Regions from separate parts of the Pseudomonas sp. LABIM340 genome, predicted to be linked through region 1. Evidence: predicted binding sites of a transcription regulator. Region 1 holds the regulator's gene; the other holds the start of a gene.
The links. Region 1 encodes sigma-54, which starts transcription at its own class of promoters, with help from an activator protein. Its sites were predicted from a motif close to ANTGGCATNNANNTTGCTNT; they were not measured.

Region 1 (5,783 bases):
GAAGATTACCGAACCCAACGGTGTGACCACGGCAGTTGGCATGAAAGCGTATCTGAAAGACAGCCGGATGCTCCTGCTGTCCAACGTAAGAGGTCAGCATGAGGCTCGTTAACACCCTCCCCCTTCTTTTCAGCCTCGCCGCCGCTATCGGCAGCTCTGCCGCCTGGGCTCTTCCCACCGACCGGGAACAGCCGATCCGCGTCCAGGCCGACAGCGCCGAACTGGATGACAAGCAGGGCGTGGCCGTGTATCGCGGCGACGTGGTGGTAACCCAGGGCAGCATGAAGCTGACTGGCAACACCGTTACGCTCAAGCAGAACAAGGACGGCGAAATCGAAGTCGTCACCTCGGTCGGCAAGCCCGCCTACTTCGAACAGAAGCCGGCGCCGGACAAGCAGATCACCCAGGCCTACGGCTTGACCATCCAGTACTTCGTCTCGCAGAACCGCGTCGTTCTGATCGACCAGGCCAAGGTGATCCAGGAAGGCAACACCTTCGAAGGCGAGAAGATCGTCTATGACACCCAGCGCCAGATCGTCAACGCAGGCCGCGCCACCGGCTCCCAGGTGACCACGCCGCGCCCGCGTATCGACATGGTCATCCAGCCCAAGAAAAAGCAGGATCAAGCGCAGTAATGGCTACGCTAACCGCCCAGCACCTCGCCAAGAGCTACAAGAGCCGGCAAGTCGTCCGCGACGTCAGCATGAGCATCGAGAGCGGGCAGATCGTCGGCCTGCTCGGCCCCAACGGAGCGGGCAAGACCACCTGCTTCTACATGATCGTCGGCCTGGTTCGCGCCGATCAGGGCGTCGTGCGCATCGACGAGCAGGATGTCACCCACCTGCCCATGCACGGCCGCGCCCGCGCCGGCATCGGCTACCTGCCGCAGGAAGCCTCGATCTTCCGCAAGCTGTCGGTGGCGGACAACATCGGCGCGATCCTCGAGACCCGCACCGACCTCGATCGCGCCGGCCGCCAGGAAGCCCTGGAAGGCCTGCTCGAGGAATTCCACATCCACCACATCCGTGACAACCTCGGCATGAGCCTGTCCGGTGGTGAGCGACGCCGCGTGGAAATCGCCCGCGCGCTGGCCAGTTCGCCGAAGTTCATCCTGCTGGACGAACCCTTCGCCGGCGTCGACCCCATCTCCGTGGGCGACATCAAGCAGATCATCCATCACCTCAAGGCCAAGGGCATCGGTGTACTGATCACCGACCACAACGTCCGCGAGACCCTGGACATCTGCGAAACGGCGTACATCGTCAACGACGGTCAGCTGATCGCCGAAGGCAGCGCCGAGAGCATCCTCGCCAACGACCTGGTGAAGGAAGTCTACCTGGGCCACGAGTTCCGCCTCTAAGGCCTGTCTCCAAGGCCCCGTGCCGCGCCCCTGCCAGGGCGTGGCAGCTCCATCTCTCCACCAAGCGTGGCGCGGCCCGTCGGCCGCTCCGCGACGCAGCCGGCTGCCTGCCGTACCCTGGTGCAACCGGGTTGTAACGAAAGGTCGACAGCCCCTAGGCAAAGCGTCCAAACTCAGGCATATAATTTGCTTCCTCGCGGCACCCCGGTGTCCGTAGTCGTGGATATGGCGCGCTTCGCGCCAGCGAACAAGGTGCCTAGTTCCAGCCATGAAACCATCGCTAGTCCTCAAGATGGGCCAGCAGCTGACGATGACTCCGCAGCTGCAACAGGCCATCCGACTGCTCCAGCTCTCCACGCTGGACCTCCAACAGGAAATCCAGGAAGCCCTGGAGTCCAACCCGATGCTGGAGCGCCAGGAAGAAGGCGAGGACTTCGACAACAGCGATCCCATGGCGGACGGTGCCGAGTCCGGCGCCAACGGCACCAGCAGCAGCTCCCAGGACAACTTCCAGGAAAGCACCACACCCAGCGTCGACAGCCTCGACGAGGACCAGTGGGCCGAGCGCATCCCCAACGAACTGCCGGTCGATACCGCCTGGGAAGACATCTACCAGACCAGCGCCAGCAGCCTGCCCAGCAACGATGACGACGAGTGGGACTTCACCTCCCGCACCTCCGCTGGTGAAAGCCTACAGAGCCATCTGCTGTGGCAACTCAACCTCCTGCCGATGTCCGATACCGACCGCCTGATCGCCCTGAGCATCATCGACGGCATCACGGACGACGGCTACCTCGACGAGTCCCTCGACGACATCCTCGCCTCCATCGACCCGGAACTGGGCGTGGAGATGGATGAAGTGGAAGTCGTCCTGCGCCGCGTGCAGCAGCTCGAACCCGCCGGCGTCGGTGCCCGCAACCTGCGCGAATGCCTGCTCCTGCAGCTGCGCCAGATGCCGACCAAGACCTACCTGCTGGCCGAGGCCATCCGTCTGGTCAGCGATCACCTGGACCTGCTCGGCAGCCGCGACTACAGCCAGCTGATGCGCCGCATGAAGCTCAAGGAAGACGAGCTGCGCGAGACCATCGAGCTGATCCAGTCGCTGCACCCGCGGCCCGGCTCGCAGATCGAATCCGGCGAAGCCGAATACGTCGTCCCGGATGTCATCGTGCGGAAGAACAACGAGCGCTGGCTGGTGGAACTCAACCAGGAAGCGGTGCCGCGCCTACGCGTGAACTCGCAGTACGCGGGCCTTGTGCGCCGCGCCGACTCCAGCGCCGACAACACCTTCATGCGCAACCAGTTGCAGGAAGCGCGCTGGTTCATCAAGAGCCTGCAGAGCCGCAACGAGACGCTGATGAAGGTGGCGACCCAGATCGTCGAGCACCAGCGCGGCTTCCTCGAGTATGGCGAGGAAGCGATGAAGCCACTGGTTCTGCACGACATCGCCGAGGCGGTGGGCATGCACGAGTCGACCATCTCCCGCGTCACCACGCAGAAATTCATGCACACGCCGCGTGGCATCTTCGAGCTGAAGTACTTCTTCTCCAGCCACGTCAGCACCTCCGAAGGCGGCGAGTGCTCGTCCACCGCGATTCGCGCCATCATCAAGAAACTGGTCGCGGCGGAAAGTCCGAAAAAGCCATTGAGTGACAGCAAGATCGCTGGTTTACTGGAGGCACAGGGCATTCAAGTGGCACGTCGTACCGTCGCCAAGTACCGGGAGTCCCTAGGAATCTCTCCCTCGAGCGAGCGCAAGCGGCTGGTGTGACGTTGATCCACGCCAAGGTGTTCCGGCGGCAGGCCCCATAACCTGCCACTTACACACGGGCAACAAGGAGAAAGCGGTATGCAAGTCAACATCAGTGGACATCAACTGGATGTGACCGACGCCCTGCGCGACTATGTCGGCGAGAAACTTGGCCGACTGGAGCGCCACTTCGACAAGATCACCAATGTTCAGGTCATCATGGAGGTCGAGAAGCTGAAGCAGAAAATTGAAGCCACCCTCCACATCGCCGGTGGCGAAGTGGTGGCCTGCGCGGAACATGAAGACATGTACGCGGCCATCGACCTGCTCACCGACAAGCTCGACCGCCAACTGATCAAGCACAAGGAAAAATACCTCGAACGCCAGCAAGGTGTTGGTGTCCGTTAACCCCTCCCTATGATCCGACTTGAGCAAATCCTGACCCCCGGCCGTTCCCTCGTGAACGTGCCGGGCGGCAGCAAGAAACGTGTCCTCGAACAAATCGCCAACCTGGTGGCTCGCGAGCTGCCGGGTTTCGATTCCCAAGACATCTTCGACAGCCTGGTGGCCCGGGAACGCCTGGGCTCCACCGGCTTCGGCAATGGCATCGCCATTCCGCACTGCCGCCTCCCCGGCTGCCAGTCGCCCATCAGCGCCATCCTGCACCTGGATCACCCGGTAGACTTCGACGCCCTCGACGGCGCGCCGGTCGACCTGGTGTTCGTGCTGCTGGTGCCGGAAGCGGCCACCGAGGAGCACCTGGAACTGCTGCGGCAGATCGCCTCCATGCTCGACCGCTCCGACGTCCGCGACCGCCTGCGTCACGCCGCCAACGGCGAGGACCTGTACCGGATCGTCGTGGACTTCCAGAACAACGGGCACTGATCATGCGCCTGATCATCATCAGTGGGAGATCCGGCTCGGGCAAGAGCACCGCGCTCAACGTGCTCGAGGACAACGGCTTCTACTGCATCGACAACCTGCCGGCCAGCCTCCTCCCGGACCTGGCCCAGCGCGCACTGCTGCACACCGAGCTGCTGCATCCGCAGGTCGCCGTCTCCATCGACGCGCGCAACCTGCCCAGCCAGCTGCAGCGCTTCCCCGAGCTGCTGCAGGAAGCCCGAGACAAGCACATCCAGTGCGACGTGCTGTACCTCGATGCCGATGATGAGACGCTGCTCAAACGCTTCTCCGAGACTCGCCGACGCCACCCGTTGACCACCGACACTCGCTCCCTCGCCGAGGCCATTAGCGACGAGTCGAACCTGCTGGCGCCGATCGCCGACCTGGCCGATCTCAAGCTCAACACCACCAACCTGAACCTCTACCAGCTGCGCGACGTGCTCAAGCTGCGCCTACTGAACAAGCCCGAACTGGGCACCGCCTTCCTGGTCGAATCCTTCGGCTTCAAGCGTGGCATGCCGGTGGACGCCGACCTGGTGTTCGACGTGCGCTGCCTGCCCAATCCGTACTGGAAGCCCGAACTGCGCGAGCACACCGGGCTGGAAGCGGAAGTCCAGGAGTACCTGGCGGCGCAACCGGACGTCGAGGAGATGTACCAGGATATCCTCGCCTACCTGAACAAATGGCTGCCGCGCTTCGCCGCGAGCAACCGGGCCTACGTGACCATCGCCATCGGCTGCACCGGTGGCCAGCACCGCTCGACCTACATTGCCGAGCGCATTGGTCAGGCCCTCAAGGAAACTCTCACCAACGTACAGATTCGCCACCGCGACCTGAGCTAAGCAGCGACAGACAACAAAAGGACAGCCCCTCGCGATGCCCGCCCTCGAAGTCACCATCATCAACAAGCTTGGCCTGCACGCTCGCGCGGCGGCCAAATTCGTCGGCGTCGCAGGGCGGTTCCCCTGCCAGGTTCGCGTGGGCCGCAATCCGGAGAGTACGGTGGACGGCAAGAGCATCATGGCCGTGATGATGCTGGCCGCCGGCAAGGGCACCAATCTGCACCTCGCCGCCGAAGGTGAGCAGGAAGACGAAGCAATCAAGGCGCTGGTCGACCTGATCAACAACTACTTCGACGAAGGCGAGTGACGCGCCGGGCCCTCAGCCCAGCGACGTATCCAGCACCATCATCAGACAGAAGCCAATGATCAGCCCCTGTGTGGCCTGCGCCGCGTGGCCGCGCCGCTGTGATTCGGGAATGATCTCGCGCACCACCACATAGAGCATCGCGCCCGCCGCTGCGGCCAGTCCCCAGGGCAGGAACATCCGCGAGATGCCGATCAGCCAGGCGCAAAGCACCGCGAACAGGGGCTCCACCAGCCCGGAAGCCGCACCCGCCAGCGCCGCCTTGCCGCGCGAAACGCCCGCCCCAGCCAGTACCAGCGCGATCGCCAGCCCTTCGGGCACATCCTGCAGCGCGATCCCCAGCGCCAGGCCGCTCGCGCCCTGCACCTCTCCGCCGGCAGCAACCCCCACAGCCATGCCTTCGGGAATGTTATGCAGAACAATGGCGGCGACGAACAGCAGGATGCGTGCGGGCACCTTGCCTTCGGCCACGCCCTGAATATTCGCCTGGGCGTCTTCGAGCACCCGACCGAACACCGCCAGACCGAAGGCTCCCAGAGCCAAGCCGAGACTGACCAGCAGCGAGGCCAGCCAGGTCGGGCGCCCGGAAGCTTCCGCCGCCTCCAGCGCCGGCAGCAGCAGGGA
Region 2 (5,783 bases), 910 kb from region 1:
GGCACGCGGCCAAGTTGGCGTGCCAGGGAACGGATCGCATCGCGCACCTTGTGCGCCTGCTGCCGCACCTGGCGCGGACGCCAGTCCTGGCGGCGCAATTCGTCGAGGATGGCACCGCGAATGCGCAGCGCGGCGAAGCGGCCGAACTGCTCATCCGGCTCGCCGTAGCGGCGCAGCCCTTCGAGCAGGCCCATCAGGCCGATCTGTTCCATGTCCTCGCGATCCAGCACCTGGTTGGCCTGCAGCGACAGCTGGCTGACGATGCGCCGCACCAGTGGCAGGTACTGCATCATCCAGCGCTGCTCGGCCGCCGGCGACAGGCGCGCGTGGCCGCCTTCGGGGCTGTCGTAGCCACCGGCTCCACTGGCATAGCTGAGTGCGGGGTCGCGAAGGGCGTGCATGACGGCTTACTGGACGATCATCTTGCTGAGCATCACGTGCTCGAAGGGCACCACCACCTTGCGCGCGGCGAAGTCGTCGATCACCGCCTTTTCCAGGCGCGTCTGCACGTCGCCGATGGGCATCGCGCGCAGCACTTCGAACTTCTCAGGGGTCAGGTTGGCGACCACCGAGCTGCGCACCATCGGCGCGACGCCCTCGAGCTTCTTGCGCTCCTGCTCGGCCTTGGCCTGCAGCACCAGATCGATCACGAAGTAGTGCTCGCGATCCTCGCCACGGGAGCTGACGATGATCTTCTCCACCGGCACGAAGAGGTATTCGGCGCTCTCCTGCTCTTCCTCCTCCCTGGCGTCTTCCTTGCCGCCCTCCTTGTCGGAGGCAACGGCGGCCGGGGCGAGGCTGGCGGACTTGATCATCTTGTAGTTGACGAACACGCCACCCAGCACGACGGCGATATTCACGATGAGCATCAGTAGAACGAGACGCGGCGTGGACATGGGGTTTCTCGAAAAATCCTGTGGGAGTACGGGCCGCTGGCGGCCTACACGGTAATCAGTACGTCGCTGTCGCCACGCGGCGAGGAGCGTTCGCCCGCCTGCGCATCGCGCGGGTTGGCGGCAACCGCAAGCTGTTCCTCGGCAAAGCGCTGGCGGTTCTGCTGGCCCTGCTGGCCGGACTGCGAATCGGACGAGACCTGCACGTTGACCTGCAGGAAGTTCTGCCCGACCAGCTCCTGGCGCAGGCGCTCGCTGGTGTTCTGCAGCAGGCGCACCACGTCGCCGTTGGACGCGGAGATCTGCACGTTGAGCTGGCCGGCCTCGTGGCGCACGAGGATCTCCAGGGCGCCCAGCTCCGGCGGATCGAGGCGGATCGTGGCGTTCTGCACGCGCTGGCCGAGTTGCAGCTCGACGTTGTCGCGCAGCGCGCCGAGCATCTGCTCGCCCCAGTGCGCCTCGTTGTTGCCCTTGAGGTGCAGCGGCTTGTCGAACAACGGCGCGGCCGGCGTCGAGGCGGAGGGCTGGGCGATGCCGTCGGTGGCCGGCAGGCGCGCATCGAGCGCAACGGTCGGCAGCGTCGGCACGCTGGAATCCGGCGCCTGCGCAGTGGCGGCCAGGTGTTGCTGGAGCAGGGTCTGCGCCTGACTCTGGGTGGCCTCACGGGGCGCTGGCGCTGTCGCTTTGGCGGGCTCTTCCGAAAGCTCGGCGGGCGGCAGCAGCATGTCCTCCGGCTTCACGGCGGCGGGCGCCGGCTGCGCGGAGGTGTCCACCGCCTGGGTAGCGAAACCGGCTACCTGGGCGCGGGTCTGCTCGGGCGGATTGTCTCGCGCCTGCACCACCAGGCCGGCCTGACTGAGCATGCCGGCGAGCCAGCTCTCGGCACCGGAAGGTGAAGCCTCTTCGGCCTGCGGGCCCGGCGCATCGCTGTCGCCGGTTTCAGCGGGCAGCGCTTCAGGCGTGGCCGGCACTGCAGCGCTGGGCTGTTGCAGCGACTCCTCGACCTGCGTCGTGTCGAACTGCGCGAGGAAGGACTGCACGGTGATGGTCCGTTCGCCGGCATTCAGCTGCGCCGGTTGTTGCGCGCGGAAACCGGCGACGCTGGCGACGCCGGCGTCATCACCGCGCGAATCCAGCGGGCGCGCTTCGGCCACCGGCGCGCTATCGCGGTCGGTGGTCGGCAGGGACTGGGTCGGTAGCTGGATCACGGTCTATCGACCCTCCTGGTACGTATCCACCTGCATGTACGCCGAGCGTCCCTCGGCGTATTCCAGGTGCGAGAGCAGGAGGCGGCGCAGGCGCTCGCACTCCTCGGCGCAGGCCTGCGACGCTTGTTCATGCAGGCGCTTCAGGTGCTTCTTTGCCAGCAGCACATCGGCTGCCAGACCGGTCTGCGACGACATCGCCACCAATTGCGCGCGGATCGCCAGGTCGACCTGCCCCATGGCTTTCCAGTCCTTGCGCTGCAGCGCCGCACCCAGCCGTTCGTACAGCTGCAGCAGGCGCTGGCGGTCATCCACGTGCGGCACTCACGCCCTCCCAGCCTTCGCGCAGGATGCCCAGCAGGCGCACCACTTCGTCGATGCCGGCGACCTCCAGCGACACGCTGACATCGGAGAGCCGATAGATGCAGTAGTCGTAGAGGCGCGCCAGGCCCTGTACGGTCTCGCCGCCGTTCTCGTAGTCGAGCGCACCATTGAGGCCGTTGAGGATGTTCAGGCACTTCTCCAGGGAGCGGCCCTTCTGCTGGTAGCGCTTGTGCTCGATGTGCCCGCGGGCGCGGGCCAGTTCGTCGAGCAGGCCGTCGAACAGCACCAGCACCAGTTCATAGGGCGAGGACGAGGCGGCCTTGGATTCCAGGTCGATCATCCGGTAACTGTCGTAGCTTTCGTTCATGCCGTAGGCGGTCATCCGAACATCCCGCTGGTCTGGTCCATCGACTGCATGGTCTGCATCATCGAGGTGTATTGCTTGAGGTAGCGCGCGTAGTAGGTGTCGTACTGCTTCTGCAGGTTGTCGTAGTCATCGTCGACGCGGCGCAGGCTGTTGTTCAGGGCGTCCTTGCGGTTCTTCATGACGCCGTTGACGCTGTTGGTGTAGACGGCGACGCCCTTGTCCAGGCTGTCGAGCAGGTTGCCCTTGCCCATGAACAGCTTGTCCAGGGCCTCGGGGTCGCTGGCGATGGCTTTCTCGAAGCGGGTGGCGTCGAGGGTCAGCTTGCCGTTGCGGTCGGCGCTGATGCCCAGGGTGATCAGGTTGGCGCCGCCGAAGCTGGTGCGAACCATCTGGTTCAGCGCGTTCTCGATGGAGCGCACGCTGGAGTCGCCAGCCAGGGCGCCACGGGCGTTGCCGTTCTGGTCGCCGGCCGCCGTCAGGCTGTCGATGGTGCTGGCCAGCGCGTTGAAGGCGTCGATGAAGGTCTGCACCTTCTTCTTGGTTTCGCTCTGGTCCTGCGCGACGGTCAGGCGAATGGCCTGTTCACCGGACTTCTGCGCCTGGGTGAAGCTGGCGCTGACGCCGTCGATGATGTTGTCGAAGGTGTTGCTGGAGTTGGTCAGCAGCATGCCGCTCTCGCCACCCAGGCGAACGCGGGCGTCCTGCGCCTTGGACAGTTCCTGCGGGTTGCCGATGGCGTTCTCGAAAGCGCTGTTCGCGCTGTCGGTGCCGCTCAGCGACAGGCTGATGGCGTTGTCCGCGCCGGACTTCTCGGCCCCCAGCACCAGCGATACCTGGCCGTTGCTGCGCACCAGGGTGGCCTTCACGCCAGTGTTGTCGGTGGCCTTGTTGATCGCTGCGGCCAGCTCGTCCAGCGAGTTGCTGCCGTCGCCGTCGGTGTCGATCTTGCTCAGATCGATGTCGAAGGACTTGCCGTTCTGGGTCAGGGTCAGGGTGCCCTGGGTGTCGACATCACCGGACTGCAGGCCGGAGAAGGACAGCTGGTGGCTGGTGGCGAGTTGCTCGACGAAGAAGTCGTAGCTGCCGGGCACGGCGTTCTTGTCGACCTTGGCGGTCAGGTAGCCGTCCTTGCTGGTGGTGGCGCTGTTCACCAGCATGCTGGTGTTGCTGCCGGTCACGCCCTGCAGGCTCTTTACCGCCGAGGAGAAGGTCTTGAGCGCCGACTCCAGGGAGGTCACGGCAGTCAGTTGCGACTGGTACGAGGACTTGTTGCGGTCAGCCTTGTTCAGGCCGTTCTGCACCTCGTACGTGGCCAACTGCTGGGCCATGCTTTTGACGTAATCGGAATCTATGGTCGCCATGTGAATCCACCTCTTTGGGTCGGAAGAGCAATTACGGTGCCAATGCCGGAAGGCCCGCCATACGGGGCTTTTCGGGATAACCGGGGAGAAGTTTCACTTCCGCCCGGCGTGCTTTGGCGCGCAGCGGGAAGCGGCATTTCCGCCTGCCGACCACGCACCCTGATGCAGGGAAAAGGCGACCGTGGGGAGGGATTCGTTAAGAGATTTCGGCGGGGTGTTTGGCAGCCGCGCTTTTTTGTAGGAGCGCGCCATGCGCGCGGTCGCGGGCATGGCCCGCTCCTACAGGGGGAGTCCAGTACTGAGCCTGATCGCAGCTCGCCCTGGGACAGATCAGTACAGCTGGCGCGAATACACCGGCTGTTCGCGCGGATCGCCCATGAGCTGGCTGAGGATGTCGTGGTGCATCGCCAGCAGCTTGCCGTTGCGCTCGTTGAGGCGCTTGCACTGGGCGGTGAGCTGGCCCAGCTGCAGCCACTCCTGCTGCAGCTCCTCGCGGCGCGGCGGCTGGTAGTTGGACAGCAGCGTGCGCATGCCCTCGGCGTCCATCGGCAGGTGGAAGGCACGCAGCACGCGACTGCGGCGCTGGGCGCGGCCGGCGACGCCTTCGAGCAGTGCCTGGATGTCCGGGTTCAGCGCTTCGATCTGCGCGCTGTCCCGCGCCAGCAGGTGGCGGTACAGCTCCTGCAGGCGCTCGCGCAGCGCCAGGCAATCGCGGCCATCCTGCTGGATGTCCTGCTCGATGACCTGCAGCAGCCGCGCGCGCTGGGTCATGCGTCGCTGCCGCGATGGTAGGAGAGGATGCTGGTGGCGAGCACGCTGGTGTCGTTCTGCAGCTCGCCATTCATCAGTGCGCGGCGGATTTCCGCGACGCGGCTCTGGTCCACGTCGGGCATGGCGCGCAGGGTCTCCTGCATTTCGTCCAGGCGCAGCGAATCGTTGACCGGCGCGCTCGCACTGGTCTCCGCCACCGGGGCGACGCGCTCGCTGCGCGCGCTCTTGGCGGACTCGCTGGTGGCCAGCGCGACGCTGGTCAGTTGCCGGGTGATTTCCATGGTCGGTATCCGAATATTTTTGGGCCTTTCCCTCAGAGGGCGACCGCCTCGAAGCAAAACTTAAATGCCGTGTTTCACAGAGACTCAAGAGCCGGCGGATAACCGCTAGCGGTTATTCGCCCTACGGGGCAAACCCATCGTAGGGCGCATAACTCGGAACGAGTTATCCGCCATTGCCTTCACGCCCGCGCCCGCCACCAGGACTGCGCGGCGAGGCCATCCTGGATTTTCTGTTCCTGCTGCGCAAGCTGCAGCTGCCACTGGCCGACCTTGGCCTCGATCACCTGGGTCAGCACCTTCTCGCTGCGCATGGCCGCCATCAGCTCGCCCTGGATGCGCGCCAGGGTCTGTTCGGCGACTTCCAGCTCGCGGCGCTGCAACTGCAGCATCTTGTGCAGGGTCGCCTTGTACTGCTGTTGGTTGTGTCGCTGCAGCGGGGTGCTGGTGGCCACGCTGAAGCCGCACAAGCGGTCCAGCCCGGTGATGTTGTTGCGGTAGCGCTGGCAGAGGTTCTGCTGGTAATTCACCCGCCCCAACAGCTCGCGGACCTTGCCGCCACGCACATCGGCCAGGCGCCCGAG

Region 2: fliD (flagellar filament capping protein FliD) is a predicted target of sigma-54. The motif match lies at 4,175-4,194, and genes of this name have one in related genera.

What each region holds. Positions count from the first base shown of each region.
Region 1 is NZ_CM200227.1:1,156,893-1,162,675, reverse strand. It holds gene lptC (LPS export ABC transporter periplasmic protein LptC) at 1-112, shown strand, start outside; gene lptA (lipopolysaccharide transport periplasmic protein LptA) at 99-635, shown strand; gene lptB (LPS export ABC transporter ATP-binding protein) at 635-1,360, shown strand; gene ABKS89_RS05595 (RNA polymerase factor sigma-54) at 1,629-3,131, shown strand; gene hpf (ribosome hibernation-promoting factor, HPF/YfiA family) at 3,210-3,518, shown strand; gene ptsN (PTS IIA-like nitrogen regulatory protein PtsN) at 3,528-3,995, shown strand; gene rapZ (RNase adapter RapZ) at 3,998-4,855, shown strand; gene ABKS89_RS05575 (HPr family phosphocarrier protein) at 4,890-5,162, shown strand; gene ABKS89_RS05570 (ZIP family metal transporter) at 5,175-5,783, opposite strand, start outside.
Region 2 is NZ_CM200227.1:246,983-252,765, reverse strand. It holds gene ABKS89_RS01235 (FliA/WhiG family RNA polymerase sigma factor) at 1-401, opposite strand, end outside; gene ABKS89_RS01230 (flagellar basal body-associated FliL family protein) at 408-896, opposite strand; gene ABKS89_RS01225 (flagellar hook-length control protein FliK) at 941-2,101, opposite strand; gene ABKS89_RS01220 (hypothetical protein) at 2,105-2,422, opposite strand; gene fliS (flagellar export chaperone FliS) at 2,406-2,804, opposite strand; gene fliD (flagellar filament capping protein FliD) at 2,801-4,150, opposite strand; gene flgN (flagellar protein FlgN) at 4,481-4,921, opposite strand; gene flgM (flagellar biosynthesis anti-sigma factor FlgM) at 4,918-5,202, opposite strand; gene ABKS89_RS01195 (flagellar FliJ family protein) at 5,382-5,783, opposite strand, start outside.